2 regions of the Paenibacillus allorhizoplanae genome follow, and region 1 is predicted to be linked to the other one. Evidence: riboswitches for the same ligand, from Rfam matches in the RefSeq annotation. Region 1 holds a riboswitch; the other holds the start of a gene.

What was found. A riboswitch is a leader RNA that binds a small molecule or an ion and turns the genes downstream of it on or off. The one in region 1 is predicted to bind cobalamin.
Region 2: another riboswitch for cobalamin. It lies ahead of L6I86_RS18985 (ABC transporter substrate-binding protein); the one in region 1 lies ahead of L6I86_RS17620 (DUF4430 domain-containing protein).

What each region holds. Positions count from the first base shown of each region.
Region 1 is NZ_CAKMMW010000010.1:30,370-37,334, forward strand. It holds gene uptA (undecaprenyl phosphate transporter UptA) at 1-97, shown strand, start outside; gene L6I86_RS17605 (thioredoxin family protein) at 174-740, shown strand; gene L6I86_RS17610 (MBL fold metallo-hydrolase) at 761-1,384, shown strand; gene L6I86_RS17615 (hypothetical protein) at 1,718-2,002, shown strand; cobalamin riboswitch at 2,143-2,337, shown strand; gene L6I86_RS17620 (DUF4430 domain-containing protein) at 2,487-5,654, shown strand; gene L6I86_RS17625 (ATP-binding cassette domain-containing protein) at 5,781-6,965, opposite strand, start outside.
Region 2 is NZ_CAKMMW010000011.1:134,805-141,769, reverse strand. It holds gene L6I86_RS19005 (Lrp/AsnC family transcriptional regulator) at 1-148, shown strand, start outside; gene L6I86_RS19000 (aminotransferase class I/II-fold pyridoxal phosphate-dependent enzyme) at 164-1,366, shown strand; gene L6I86_RS18995 (aspartyl-phosphate phosphatase Spo0E family protein) at 1,435-1,701, shown strand; gene L6I86_RS18990 (hypothetical protein) at 1,765-2,292, shown strand; cobalamin riboswitch at 2,325-2,476, shown strand; gene L6I86_RS18985 (ABC transporter substrate-binding protein) at 2,632-3,648, shown strand; gene L6I86_RS18980 (FecCD family ABC transporter permease) at 3,648-4,685, shown strand; gene L6I86_RS18975 (ABC transporter ATP-binding protein) at 4,691-5,467, shown strand; gene L6I86_RS18970 (nicotinate-nucleotide--dimethylbenzimidazole phosphoribosyltransferase) at 5,491-6,621, shown strand; gene cobU (bifunctional adenosylcobinamide kinase/adenosylcobinamide-phosphate guanylyltransferase) at 6,648-6,965, shown strand, end outside.

The sequences.
Region 1 (6,965 bases):
GGGGCCTTATATTAAACCATTGATCATCGCTGCTGTCGTGCTGACGATCCTTTATGCGGGCTATCAATTTTATCTCAAAAGAAAAACGAAAGTCTAGAAGGTTGATTTGGCGGTTTCGCCTTGCTTTTGATACAATGAATGAGAAATAGGATGATCCTGGGAGGATGACAACGATGGGTGCAAATCTTGCTAGTAAACTGGGTACGGGCTTGAAGCCGAAACAGTTTATCGAAAGTATGGAAAAAAATAAAGAGCAATTCTTAGCGTATTATGATGGCTTTGCTTGGGACAATGAAGAGGATAAGGAATATTTCGAATCCCTTAACAATCGCGATGATCTTCGCTGCTTGATTATTGCTGCTGACTGGTGTGGCGACGTTGTTCGCAACGTGCCTGTTGTTTTCAAGGCTTTGGAAGATAGCGGCATTCCAACGGAAGTTCTTATCATTGAACAAAACTATGATGTCATTGATCAGTTCCTGACAGGCGGCGGACGTGGGATTCCAATCGTCGTATTCACGGATACTGGCGGCTTCTCACTTGGACACTGGGGACCTCGTCCGAAGAACGTGCAAGCGGTTATGACGCAATTCAAGAAAGAAAATCCAGATCGCGATGCGGCAGATTATAACGAAAAAATTCAAGTAGCCAGAGCCGAAATGGGTCGTCAATATGGCGAAGGTAACGGATATCATGCTGTTATTGTGAAGGAACTTCGTTCATTGATCGAATCGTTCTAAAAGGTGAGGGTGGCATCACGATGATCAACATTCAATCCTTCGTCCTGGGTCCGGTTCAGACGAACGCGTACTTACTGTCGAATCCAGAGACGAATCAAGGTATTATTATCGATCCCGGTATGAATCCGAAGTCGCTGATCAAAAAAATTGCCGACATGGACATCGTGGCGATTCTACTGACGCATGCGCATTTCGATCACATCGGTGGCGTTGACGAGATTCGTAAGCTCAAAGGCTGTCCGGTGTATATTCACGACCTGGAAGCCGATTGGCTGACGAATCCGAAGAAAAATGGCTCCGCTCGCTGGCCTGAACTTGGGACTTTAGTTGAGACGGATCCGGCAGAGTTCGCGCTGGATGAGGGGCAAGTGCTGGAGTTCCTAGGTATTAAGCTCAAGGTGTTCCACACCCCAGGGCATTCACCGGGCAGTGTGAGTTTACTATATGACAAACACCTGTTCAGCGGTGATGTGTTGTTTAAACTATCGGTCGGTCGTACCGACCTGCTTGGTGGAGACAACAATACCCTGCTGGATTCCATCCAGGATAAGCTGTTCCTGCTAGATGACGACGTCATCGTCTATTCGGGGCATGGCGCCAAGACGACGATTGGCTTCGAACGTGAGAATAACCCATACGTGTAATTATTTGAAGGACTGCTCCCTCTGATGAGGGGGCGGTCCTTTTTGTGTTATATGGATGGGGAAGAGGAGTAAGTCGAAATAATCGAGTTGCAGGATGAGCAAGTGGAGATGTAGCTGTTGTAAGTCGAAATATTCGACTATCTCCTGATTATGCTCGTTCGCCCATGACACCCACCCAATTTATTTATAAACTGGGTATTTACCGTGTGCAACGTAGGTGCTTCCCCATAGACTGATGTTGTAAGCTATTCACCCAACTCCAACAATAACCTTTGAGTTAACCGTAAGCTTGAGAAAGTCCCTTTGGGGAAAATTTGAAGGAGGTGCTCTTCCATGGAATATGTTAAAGTCCCGAATTACCCAATGCAACCAATGCCAATGCCAACCCCGATGCCAATGCCAATGCCTACACCGCTTCCAGCGCCAGCGCCAATTATGCAACAACCGATGCACAATAATATCCACCTGCACGCGTCCTACCAACAAACTGAATTTGTGTTCCCGAAACCGGTTCACACGCAAGCTGTTGCTTGTCCTCCGAAAAACAATTCAGCCGCTAGTATCCTAGTACTTTTCATTTTGTTAGTAATTATTACACGCAGCATTTGTAGATATTAATTTACGGATTGCTCGGGTAAAAAGAGAGGTAATCCCGCAGGACCTAGGGGTCTTGGTGGGGTTGCCTTTTTGGGTGTGTGAAAAAAAGGATTGTCTATTACGATGAAGTCATGTACAATTCGTCATGATTACAAACAATTTCATAAACTAGCTTAATAGGTGCTTTCTGCTGAATCTAGCGGAAGCTTAATAGGGAAGTTCGGTTCAATTCCGATGCGGTCCCGCCACTGTAACGCTGAGCTAACAATCATAGCCACTCTCGATAACAAGAGGGGAAGGAGATTGTACAAGCGATGAAGCGAAGCCAGGAGACCTGCCTGATAAGTATTTTATTTTTTTTCTCACGAGGATGGGAGGAAGATGTTTCTTTGCATTTGCCAAAAAGAATGGTTAGTCGTTAGATTAACACGATTCTTACAAAGACATCTTTCCTCTGGAACTCGGGGAAGGGTGTTTTTTTTGTTTATCCACTATTTTAAGGAAGATGAAGGTGATTAGTTTGTTCCGTTTGATGAAAAAAGGTGTTTCAGCACTATTAAGTTTGGCTCTCATTACTTTATTAATCGTCCCGCAATCTGCGAGAGCAGTCGATGCAAATCCAAGTACGAAATTGGATACTATGATCTCGGATACCGTCTCATTTTATGAGCAAAATCGGTCTGAACTCAATTCTTGGTGGCAGATGGTGGCGCTATGGGGATCAGGGGAAGATCTGCATAGTAGCAAATGGACGCTGCCTTCTTGGGAACAAAGTGATCCTGGCGATTTACTAGAAACAGATAGTAGTACATACCATATCAATTTAATTTTTGGTTTGTTGGCTATGAATCTCGATCCCTCTCACGCATGGGAAACCAATCGTAATTTGTATAAAGAGTTAGCAGCACAGCAAGATCCTTCAACGGGTTCCTTCGGTGGTTCTAATCGACAGATTTGGGCGATGCTTGCTCTGGATACAGGCAAGAAAAGGGGACATAACGTTGGGAGCTGGAACGATGCAGCCAAAGAAAAAGCGTTAAGTTATTTACTTAGCTTACAGTTGTCTGATGGCGGGTTTGCTTTCTTTGGAAGTGAATCAGATACAGACATTACAGGAATGGCGTTGCTTGCACTTGGTAATTATCAATCCAATAGCGCAGCAGCAGCTGCAATAGTACGCGCAAAAACGTTATTGAAGCAAAGGCAGTTAGACAATGCTGGGTTTAATTCCGCGGGTCAATGGGGTTACGGCGACAACTCGAACAGTTGGGCCACATCGGTATCAGGTTTGGTCGCAGTTGGAGAAGACATGTTGTCCGCAAATTGGTTGGTTAAGGGTCAAACTGTTGTTGATGCGGTGTATAGTTTCCAACTGCCAAATGGAGCTTTTACTTGGAAAGTAGATGAACCTAGCCAGAACTTAATGGCAACAGAACAAGTGTTAATCGCACTAACAGATATTCAGCAGGGTAAATCAGTTTGGCAACGTTTGGCGGATAAGCCAAATCTAACTACCGTACAAATAAACGTTAATGGTATTAATAGTCCGATACTGCCACAACAGTCGATAACTGCAGCAGTCTATGGCAGTCAGCCAACGGCCATGGATGCTTTGAAACAAGTACTTGAGAAGTCCAACATCAACTTTGTCATTCAAAACAGTAGTTATGGCCCCTATCTCTCCTCAATTGCAGGTCAAGCTGCAGGAACTCTTGGCGGATACGACGGTTGGATGTACAAAGTTAACGGGGTATCACCGCAAGTCGGTGCAGCAGATTATATTTTAAATGACGATGATATCGTTACGTTTTATTATGGGCGCTGGCCTTCCATTGCGATCGCTTCGAAAACGAATATCGGAACGCTAAACCCGAGCTTGCAGATTAAGCTAGTTGGCGATACGTTCACCTCTGGTGCTAATATAGCAGCGGGTTGGAGCTTCGATCCTGGCACTACAGGTTTGACGATTGATCATATAACGCAAGAAAGCAACCAACAAAATATTACTATTACATTTGCAGGTCAAGGACAACAAGGGACGCTAACACTCAAAGCATTACCTGCAGCTTTGGTCAGTAGTTCGGCAAGTAATAAATTGACCATTCATAATGTGAGCACTTCGGGTGATCAGATTGTCAATGTTGGCGCAAATGAGTCCAATGTAACCTTTTCGACCGATGAAAATGATCCAGCCACGAACAAAATTACTCTTTCATTCACGACACCATTTTTGCCAGAGGTTATTGCTAAACGAGGCAGTACGGAGTTGGACATACCGGCTTATACAGAAGTTAAATCAGTTGCGTGGAATAATAAGATTCAATTGCCAAGCATTCTGAGTACAACCGATAATTCCGTAACGAATAAAGTGAACGGAGTACTAACCAGCAGCGGTAGTAGACTAGACAGTATCGATTCACGCATTAAAGTGGGTGGTGATAGCCGCATCCAGTTTAATCAACACGTTACACTGAAATTGAAGGGGATGGGTGATCGTAACGCCGGTTTCATAGATGAAAACGGTAATTTCACTGCAATACCTAAATATGACAACAGCAACTATCGAAACGATGATGTGTATGCTTACAGTGAGAATGGCGATTTAATTATTAAAACGAAGCATTTCACGGAGTTCTTAGCCTTTAAATCGACGTTAGTAACAGCGCCTGGTCCTGGTGGTGGACCTGGACCTAGTACTACACAAAAGGTTACACTTTCTGTTGAAAAACGCTCTCTGGGTGAAGGAGATATCATTGCTCCAATAACGGTTACCTTGCAATCTGGCGATACAGCGTTTACGTTGCTACAACGAGTACTTGGCACCCAAAGTACAGCTCTGTCTTATACAGGTTCAGGTGCAAGCATCTATGTACAATCGATTGATCACTTAGGGGAGTTTGATAAAGGACAGCTAAGTGGCTGGATGTACTCCGTTAACGGGGTCTTTCCAGAATACAGCGCGGGTATCTACACATTACAGAATAACGACGTTCTTCGTTGGCAGTACACGAAAGATCTTGGAAAAGACATTGGTAATGCCTATACCCCGCCAGTAGGAGGGGGTAGTGGTAACGTTGTTAACCCTAATAACCCTGGTAAGCCAGCGGAACCTACCGAAGAGACCAAAACAACACTGGCTACAAAATATGAAGATGCTGTTGCTATTTCCAGTTGGGCACTGGAAGCTGTAGCTAATGTCACTACCTTGGGATATATGGAAGGTACCGGAACTAATTTCGAGCCGAAACGCGAATTAACAAGAGCAGAGTTTGCGGCACTCATAGTCCGTTATACAGGAAGTGAGTTAGTAACTGGTGAGTCAGATTTTGACGATGTTAGCACAGAAGATTGGTATTTCAAGTATATCGTAACCGCGAAATCGAAGGGATTGATCACAGGGATTTCAGCCCATGCCTTCGCACCGAATCAAACGATTTCCAGACAGGAAATGGCTGTAATTCTGGGTCGTTTACAAGGTATTGCGATGGAGGGACAGCTAGCGGTTGACCTTAAAGACCAATCATTTGTTGCTGACTGGGCATTACCATACGTTAATCAAGCTATTAAATCCGGATTATTGACAGAGGATAACGGATATTTCAACCCGTTGCTTCCTGTAACCAGAGAGATGGTCGCAGTGGTTATTATGAGACTGCACGAGCAGAAAAAGTAGAACGGACTTTAACGAAGAAGGGGAGAAATCCTCTTCATTCCCGGTCGGATGCAATTGCGCATTTGGAAGTAAAAAACAGCACCCCCATGGTTATAAATTAACCATGGAGGTGCTGTTCTTTTTTTTTTACGAAACTAACCCATACTTCTCTTTTATTCGATCTAATTTTTCAAGCATGGGTCTTGCTAGGAAATATAGGAATATGACAGTGGCTATGGCATGAATCAAATCGAAGGGAACTCCTCGAATACACGCAAGTATAAGTGCGCCAATTGTGGGTTTTGATCCTGTCATTACGACGGATGAGAAATTCATGATTATGCCATAAATGAGAAATGTCGCTGATCCTCCAAACAAACAAAGAGCAATTCTGTTTCTACGTAAAATTCCTTTTCGAAACAGTGCACCAGCAAGAAATCCAATAATCCCGAAAGCGAACATTTGCCAGGGTGTCCAAGGCCCTTGACCAAAAAAGTAATTCGATACAAAACCTGTGACTGCACCGACTAGAAAGCCGGTTTCAGCTCCTAATGCGATACCGGAAAGAATAACAATCGCAACAACTGGTTTAAATTGAGGAACCATGAAGAATGCCATTCTGCCAGTTACACCAATCGTACATAGCACCGCTATGACCACAAGCTCTCTTGCCTGGGGCTTTCGCCCCTCAAAAATCATCATAAAAGGCAGCAGGGTTTCCAAAATGATAAGCATGCTGACAAAGTAGTATTTTCTATCGTCCAGATAATAAATGCCAAACCAAATGGTTAACGGAATTAATAAAAGAATCATGAGCATGGCAGTCAATGTGCGTTTGGAGAGGCTTCTGTGTTCGACTGGTGTTTGCTCATTAGGGATTGATATGCTTGAAATATGGCTATGTTTACGGAACGATGGAGGTAGTTGCACCTTTGGTTTTGTGTCCACCATATGCATTTCTTCATTGCCATTAAAGGCCTTAATGATGTCATTGGTTGTAATGGCTTTTGGAATCAAATCTCTGGCCATTCGGCTTGCAGAAGTCGTATAAAAGCTATTTCCAGCAAAGAATTCCTGGGGATTGCCCTCGGATACGATCGCCCCGTCAAAGAACATCGCACACCTGTCAGCAAAGCTAGCGCAAAACTCGATGTCATGACTGACCATAACAATGGTAGTTCCTTGTTGTTTTAAATTGATTAAAATTTCGGCAAACATCAATTTGTAATGTGCGTCTAGACCTTTCGTCGGTTCGTCCAACAGAAGAATGGCAGGCTGAAGAAGTAAGATCTTAGCAAGAGCGGCACGTTGTTGCTCCCCTCCAGACAAATC
Region 2 (6,965 bases), on a different contig from region 1:
ACAGGTGGCTTCATTCGTTTCCAACAAGTTGTCGCCAATCGACCGTGTGCTTTCTACGAAAACGAATTTTATTTTGAAAAAATACAAACAAGACGGCATTATTTTCGAAGATCAAGAAGATGATCACCGAATGCTTGTTTCGCCGTAAGGGAGAGGTAGCGCTATGATCAAGGATGAGACTACGATTCAAACTAGCATAAAATCAATGAAGGACTACCTCGCTCCTGCGGTACGTGAAATGAAGCCTTCTGGGATTCGGAAGTTTTTTGATCTTGTAAGCAATAGTAAAGAGGACATCATCTCACTAGGTGTTGGCGAACCTGACTTCTCCACACCTTGGCACGTTCGTGAAGCAGCTGTACATTCCTTGGAGCGCGGCAGAACGAAGTATACGCCAAACTCCGGTATTCCTGAGCTCCGCGAAGCGATTGCGAACTATTTGTATACCTCCTTTAAAGTGAAATATGAGCCTTCGAACGAGGTGCTTGTTACGGTAGGGGGCAGTGAAGCTATTGATCTAGCGCTGCGTTCACTTATTACACCTGGGGATGAGATTCTGATTCCTGAGCCTTGTTATATTTCATACTCGCCAATCACGGCTATTAGTGGCGGTGTGCCAGTGGGTATCGAAACATTTGCAAAGGATCAGTTTAAATTGACGGAAAAGGCTCTTCGCGATGCGATTACGCCAAAATCCAAAATATTAATTCTATGCTATCCTAGTAATCCAACTGGCGGCATTATGACGTATGAAGACTGGTTGCCGATTGCGAAAGTTGTTGAAGAACATGATCTGATTGTCATTTCTGATGAAATTTATGCGGAATTGACGTACGGGCAGAAGCACGTGAGCTTCGCAGCAGTTCCGGGGATGCAGGATCGGACGATTCTCGTTAGCGGATTCTCCAAGGCTTTCGCAATGACTGGCTGGCGGATGGGGTATGCTTGCGGTCACAGAGAGCTAATCTCGGCAATGACCAAGATTCACCAATATACGGTCATGTGTGCACCTGTCATGGGGCAAGTAGCCGCTCATGAAGCGTTGACGAATGGATTGGAAGAGAAAGACCGGATGATTGAATCCTATAACCAACGGAGACGATTAGTTGTCAAAGGCTTCCGTGAAGTAGGGCTTGAATGTCATGAACCACAGGGCGCATTCTATGCGTTCCCAAGCATTGTGGCAACAGGATTAACCTCAGACGAATTCGCGCAACGGCTTTTATATGAGTCTAAGGTAGCTGCAGTACCTGGTGATGTATTTGGTTTAGGTGGAGAAGGTTTTCTACGATGCTCTTATGCCTATAGTGTTTCCCAACTGAATGAAGCATTAGAGAGAATCGGTAATTTCTTGAGGAAATTATAATATTCTTTATAAATTCATATGTTCATAGGAGACGAAAACTGGTATTCTAAGAGTAAGGAGGGATGAGCATGGCTTTTATGGAATATCAGCTTACTAACTTTCAGAAGCAATTTCAAATTCGCGAGCAAGAGTTCGGACAGCGTTGGCTGACCAGAAATGCCAAGAAGCAAAATTCCCTAGCTATACTTGAAGAAGAGATCAATACCTTGAGACGTAAAATGGAACAGATGGTCATGGAAGGTCGAGAAATGACATCTGATGCGGTTGTTGAATTAAGTACGATGCTGGATCAAAAAATAAATGAATATATGACATCTGGAAAGAAAAGTCGGTGAAAACCGACTTTTCTGGCGATTATCGATAAAGAGAGAGTACTTGACGGAGGGAATTACATACACATGAAAGCAAAATGGTTGTTCGTTGTCATGCTAGGAATGATGTTAATGCTTACAGCTTGTGGTGGACCGAAGGCAGATGTATCAGTGTTTATGATGGGACCTAACGGGTTTCCAAGTGAAGCGGCGGAGAAGTTGGAAGTATCTTTGAAATCCAAGGTAGGTGAAATTCCTACTGTGAAGCTGAATACATCACCTATTTTTTCATTGGAAAAAATGATTGTGGAGCTAGCTGCTGGTGGTAACGGGATCTTCATTTTGGGAGAAGAGCAGTTCAAAGGCTTGAGCAACCAAGCGGGATTCGTTTCGTTGGATAACATCATCAACCCTAAGGATTATCCAGATGGGGTTATCGAGATCAAAGAAGAAGGTAAGGCAGCGGAGAAGCATCTGTACGGCATTCCGCTTACTGGAAACAAATGGATGAAAGAGCAAGGTTTTGAAGGTAAAGGGTTATATGCGTTCATTCCACAGAATGCTCCGAAAATGGACGAGGCATTGAAAGTCATCCAAATTATTGCGCAAAAATAAGAGAACATTTATAATCGACAAATAGTTTCAATGTATAATTTGCAACTGTAGGTACTGGTCATATTCCAAATGGAACATTACTAGTTAGGGGAAGCCGGTTCAAATCCGGCACGGTCCCGCCACTGTAATTCAGACTTGTGAAAGTCTGGAGAGTCAGGATACCTGCCTATGGTGCCGATACAACATCCTTCGAGGAAAAGGGTCGCGTTAAATCAGGAAGCAGCGCACGTAAGTTCGTTGTCATATACCGCGATTTATCGTCTCCTTCGTTCCTAGTGAACAAGGGGACTTTTTTAATTTTGACTATGAATTGAAAATAAGGAAAAGAGGGTTTAAGTGATGAAACAGAGCAATTTCAAAAGGGGTCTTATTCTTACATTAGCGGTTGCGACCGCGATCTCGTTAGCGGCATGTGCGAAGAAGGAAACAGAAATTACGGATCCATCGAAACTAGGTGGTGTAGGGACGAAGGCGCCAACTACGACATCGACGGCAGCACCTGCTGCAGCAAAGAAAACGACATATCCTTTGAAAGTAAAAGATGCGACAGGCAAAGAGTTTACATTCGACAAAGCACCAGAGCGAATCGCGTCGGTCTCGCCATCAGAGACAGAATCGCTGTTTGCGATTGGACTAGAGGCGAATATTGTCGGTGTATCGGATTTTGACGATTATCCGGAAGCAGCAAAATCGAAGCCGAAGCTAGGCAGCATTACGAAACCAAACATGGAAGCAGTCATTGCTTCGAATGCGAGTATTGTTTTCTCTGGTGTTTCCATGACTGCTAAATCAGTTGAGGATCTACGTGCGATGAACATTAACGTCTTTAAAGTAGATCCCAAAACGGTAGATGATGCGATGAACAATATTCAAACGTTCGGACTTATTACGGACCATCAAGAGCAAGCAGAGAAAGTTGTCGCCAAAATGAAAGCAGACCGTCAGAAGGTTGTCGATGCCGTGAAAGATGTGAAGCAAGAGAATAAGAAAAAAGTATACATGGAATTTGCTCCAGGCTGGACCGTAGGAAGCGGTGAGTTCATGGATGAGTTAATCAAAATCGCAGGTGGAATTAACGTAGCCGGCGATAAAGCAGGCTGGTATGAGATCAGTGAAGAGAAGATCATTCAGCAAAATCCAAACGTCATCTTGTTCGCAAATGGGATTGTCGATTTCAAGAGCAAGAAGCCATTGGAAGAAATTATTCGTACGCGCGGTGGGTGGGATGCGATTGACGCCGTGAAGAATAAACGTGTGGTAGGACTCGACCAGAACTCTGTAAGTCGCCCAGGTCCGAGACTGACGGATGGGCTACTGGAAATGGCGAAAGGAATCTATCCTGAATTGGTGAAATAATGAAAAGAAAATTGATGCTTGGAGGAGGAGTATGCATTATACTCCTTCTTCTTTCTATTGTGGTGAGTTTATCCATCGGGTCGGCTCAGCTTCCTCTTTCACATATCGTGGGAATTCTAGCGGAGCATCTGCCTTGGATAGGAAGTCATATCGAGGTGAACTGGCCGCAATCTTCGGAACAAATCATTAATAAAGTAAGAATCCCTCGTATGTTACTGGGCATTCTTGTTGGAGCTGTGCTTTCCGTAGCTGGTGCTGGTTTTCAAGGGGTTCTGCGTAATCCGCTTGCTGATCCTTACTCGCTGGGCGTATCTTCTGGGGCTTCTGTCGGGGCTGCTGTTCTTATTTATTTCGGGCTGCAATTCGCCTGGTTCGGGCAATGGTCGATCCCCATTGTGGCTTTCGCGACGGGGCTTATTTCCTTGTTCTTGGTCTTGAAGCTAGCTATGATTGAAGGGAAGCTAAAGATGGAAACGCTGATTTTGTCGGGCGTTGTGATGCAAGCCTTTCTAGGGGCGTTTGTGTCGTTCTTGGTTTCGATTTCAAATCAAACGATTAATGAAATTATTTTCTGGCTCATGGGGAGTCTAGCGATGCGCGGATGGTCATATACGTATATGATTTCACCGTATCTCATAATAGGCGTTGTTATTCTGTTAAGCTATGCAAGATCATTAAACCTGCTGGCATTAGGAGAGCGTCAAGCTGCACATCTCGGTGTTCATGTTGAACGTACGAAACTGATTGTACTAATCGCTTCCACGTTGATCACGGCGGCTGCCGTTTCTGTGGCTGGGGTAATCGGGTTTGTTGGGCTGATCGTACCGCACCTGGTACGAATGTTGGTTGGTCCGGATTATCGTTTGATCATTCCGTTATCCGCGATTGTTGGTGGGATCTATGTCTTATGGGCAGACACCTTGGCTAGAACACTGCTTAGTCCTACGGAAATCCCGCTTGGGGTAGTTACGGCGTTTCTGGGTGCACCTTTTTTTGCCTATCTGCTCCATAAAGATAAGAAAACGTTAAGAGGTTGATCACGATGATTCAAGTGGAGGGGCTCTTTCAGAGCTTTCGAGAACAACAAGTGCTAGATAATATGAGCTTTGAGGTCGGGCATGGGGAGTTTTTTGGGATTATTGGTCCTAATGGCAGCGGCAAATCTACGTTACTGCGACTCCTATCCGGCATGGATCCGGTCATGCATGGTAATGTGCTTTTAAAAGGAAAAAAGGTATCATCGTATTCGCGCAAAGAATTGGCCAAATGGCTCGCTGTACTTCAGCAAGATGCGTTGCCCCCAGTTGGCTTCACAGTTCGTGAAGTCGTGGAGATGGGACGCTACCCGTTCCAGAATTGGCTAGGAGAAGATAAGACTGAATCGGATGGACTCATTGATGCTATTATCATAAAGCTTGAGTTGGAAGGGCTTGTAGACCGCACGATTGAACGCCTGAGTGGCGGGGAGCGGCAGCGCGTTGCATTGGCCAAGGTGATGGCCCAGCAGCCAAGCTTGCTCATGCTCGATGAGCCAACTACTTTTCTAGATATCGGATATCAAATACAGATGATGGATTATATTCGTTCTTGGCAGCAGGAGTCGGAACTAACGGTTATAGCTGTTCTGCATGATTTGAATTTGGCAGCGCAGTATTGCACGAGATTGATGATCGTACATGAGGGGCGAGTAACGGCCATTGGAACGCCTGCAGAAATTATTACAAGTACACTAATAGCTGAAGTATACGGAACAGAGCCAATTGTTCTTAAACATCCTATTAGTGAGGTACCTCAGATATTATTACAACCTGGGAAATAATGAGAGTCCGGAGGAAGATGATAATGAACCATTTACATAACTTGATTAACGCGATTGAACCGATCCATCAAGAGGTGGCTGTTCAAGCCAATGACCATTTGAATCAATTAACGAAGCCGCAAGGAAGCTTGGGAAAGCTTGAGGACATCGCACGCCAAGTCGCTGGGATTACAGGTGAAGTGATGCCGACTTTTGAGAAAAAAGCGGTTATTGTCATGGCTGGTGATCATGGTGTTTGTGAGGAAGGCATCAGTGCTTTCCCAGCGGCAGTGACACCACAAATGGTGCTCAATTTTCTATATGGCGGGGCTGCTGTTAATGTTCTTGCTAGACATGCCGGAGCTGATGTGGTTTGTGTGGATATGGGGGTTAATGCAGATTTGGAGCATCCGAATCTTGTCTCTCGCAAAGTTAGAAAAGGCACGCGCAACATGGCGAAGGAAGCGGCTCTTACCTTGGAGGAGACGACCCAAGCGATAGTAGCTGGCAGTGAAATTGTGGACGATTTGGTGGCAAAAGGGTACCGACTTTTCGCTACGGGTGAAATGGGGATTGGTAATACAACGGCTAGCGCAGCAATCTTGTGTGCGTTGACGGGATTAGACACTAGTATTGCTGTAGGTCGTGGAACCGGCATCGATGATGCGACTTGGCTGCACAAGCAGTCGGTTGTGAATACGGCGCTGGGCGTGAATGGGCTGCTTGGGCGTGGGGCAAGTGCAAGTACAAGTGCAAGTACAAGTACAAGTGCAAGTGCAAAAGCAAGTGCAGAAGAAGGTTCAAGCGGTGATTATGCACTCGAGGTGTTGAGTAAGGTCGGCGGACTGGAGATCGCTGGTCTTGTTGGGGTGATCTTGGGCGCAGCGAAGCATCGCTGCCCGGTTGTCGTCGACGGCTTCATCTCGTCGACCGCAGCGCTCGTGGCGAGCCGTTTAGCTCCGCTAAGCGCGTCCTACATGCTCGCCTCGCACTTATCGCAAGAGCAGGGACATGCGAAGGTGCTCGAGTCGATTGGCCTCGCAGCGATGCTGCAGATGGATATGCGACTGGGCGAAGGCACAGGCGCAGTGCTTGTGTTCAACTTGATCGATGCCGCAGGCAAGATCATGAAAGAAATGGCGACCTTCGAAAGCGCAGGCGTTTCGAGGGAGTAACAAGCAGAGAGAAGGAGGCGAACACGATGGCGGTTCTGGTAACGGGCGGCGCGCGCAGCGGCAAGAGCTCCTTCGCGGAGAAGCTGGCTATGCATCGCTGCAAGCAGGGGATTTACATAGCGACCTCCCACATCTACGATGAGGAAATGAGGGAGCGGGTGGGTCTGCACCAGCTGCAGAGGCTTCACTCGGGATTCCCTTGGGAAACCAGGGAGGAGCCGTATGCGCTGCGAGACTGTCTCACGCAGCTTCAGGAGAGCGGCGAAGGTGCTGTGGTGTTAGTAGACTGCCTGACGCTATGGCTGACGAACTGGCTGCTCTACTACGAGCTGGAGAGCCATGCA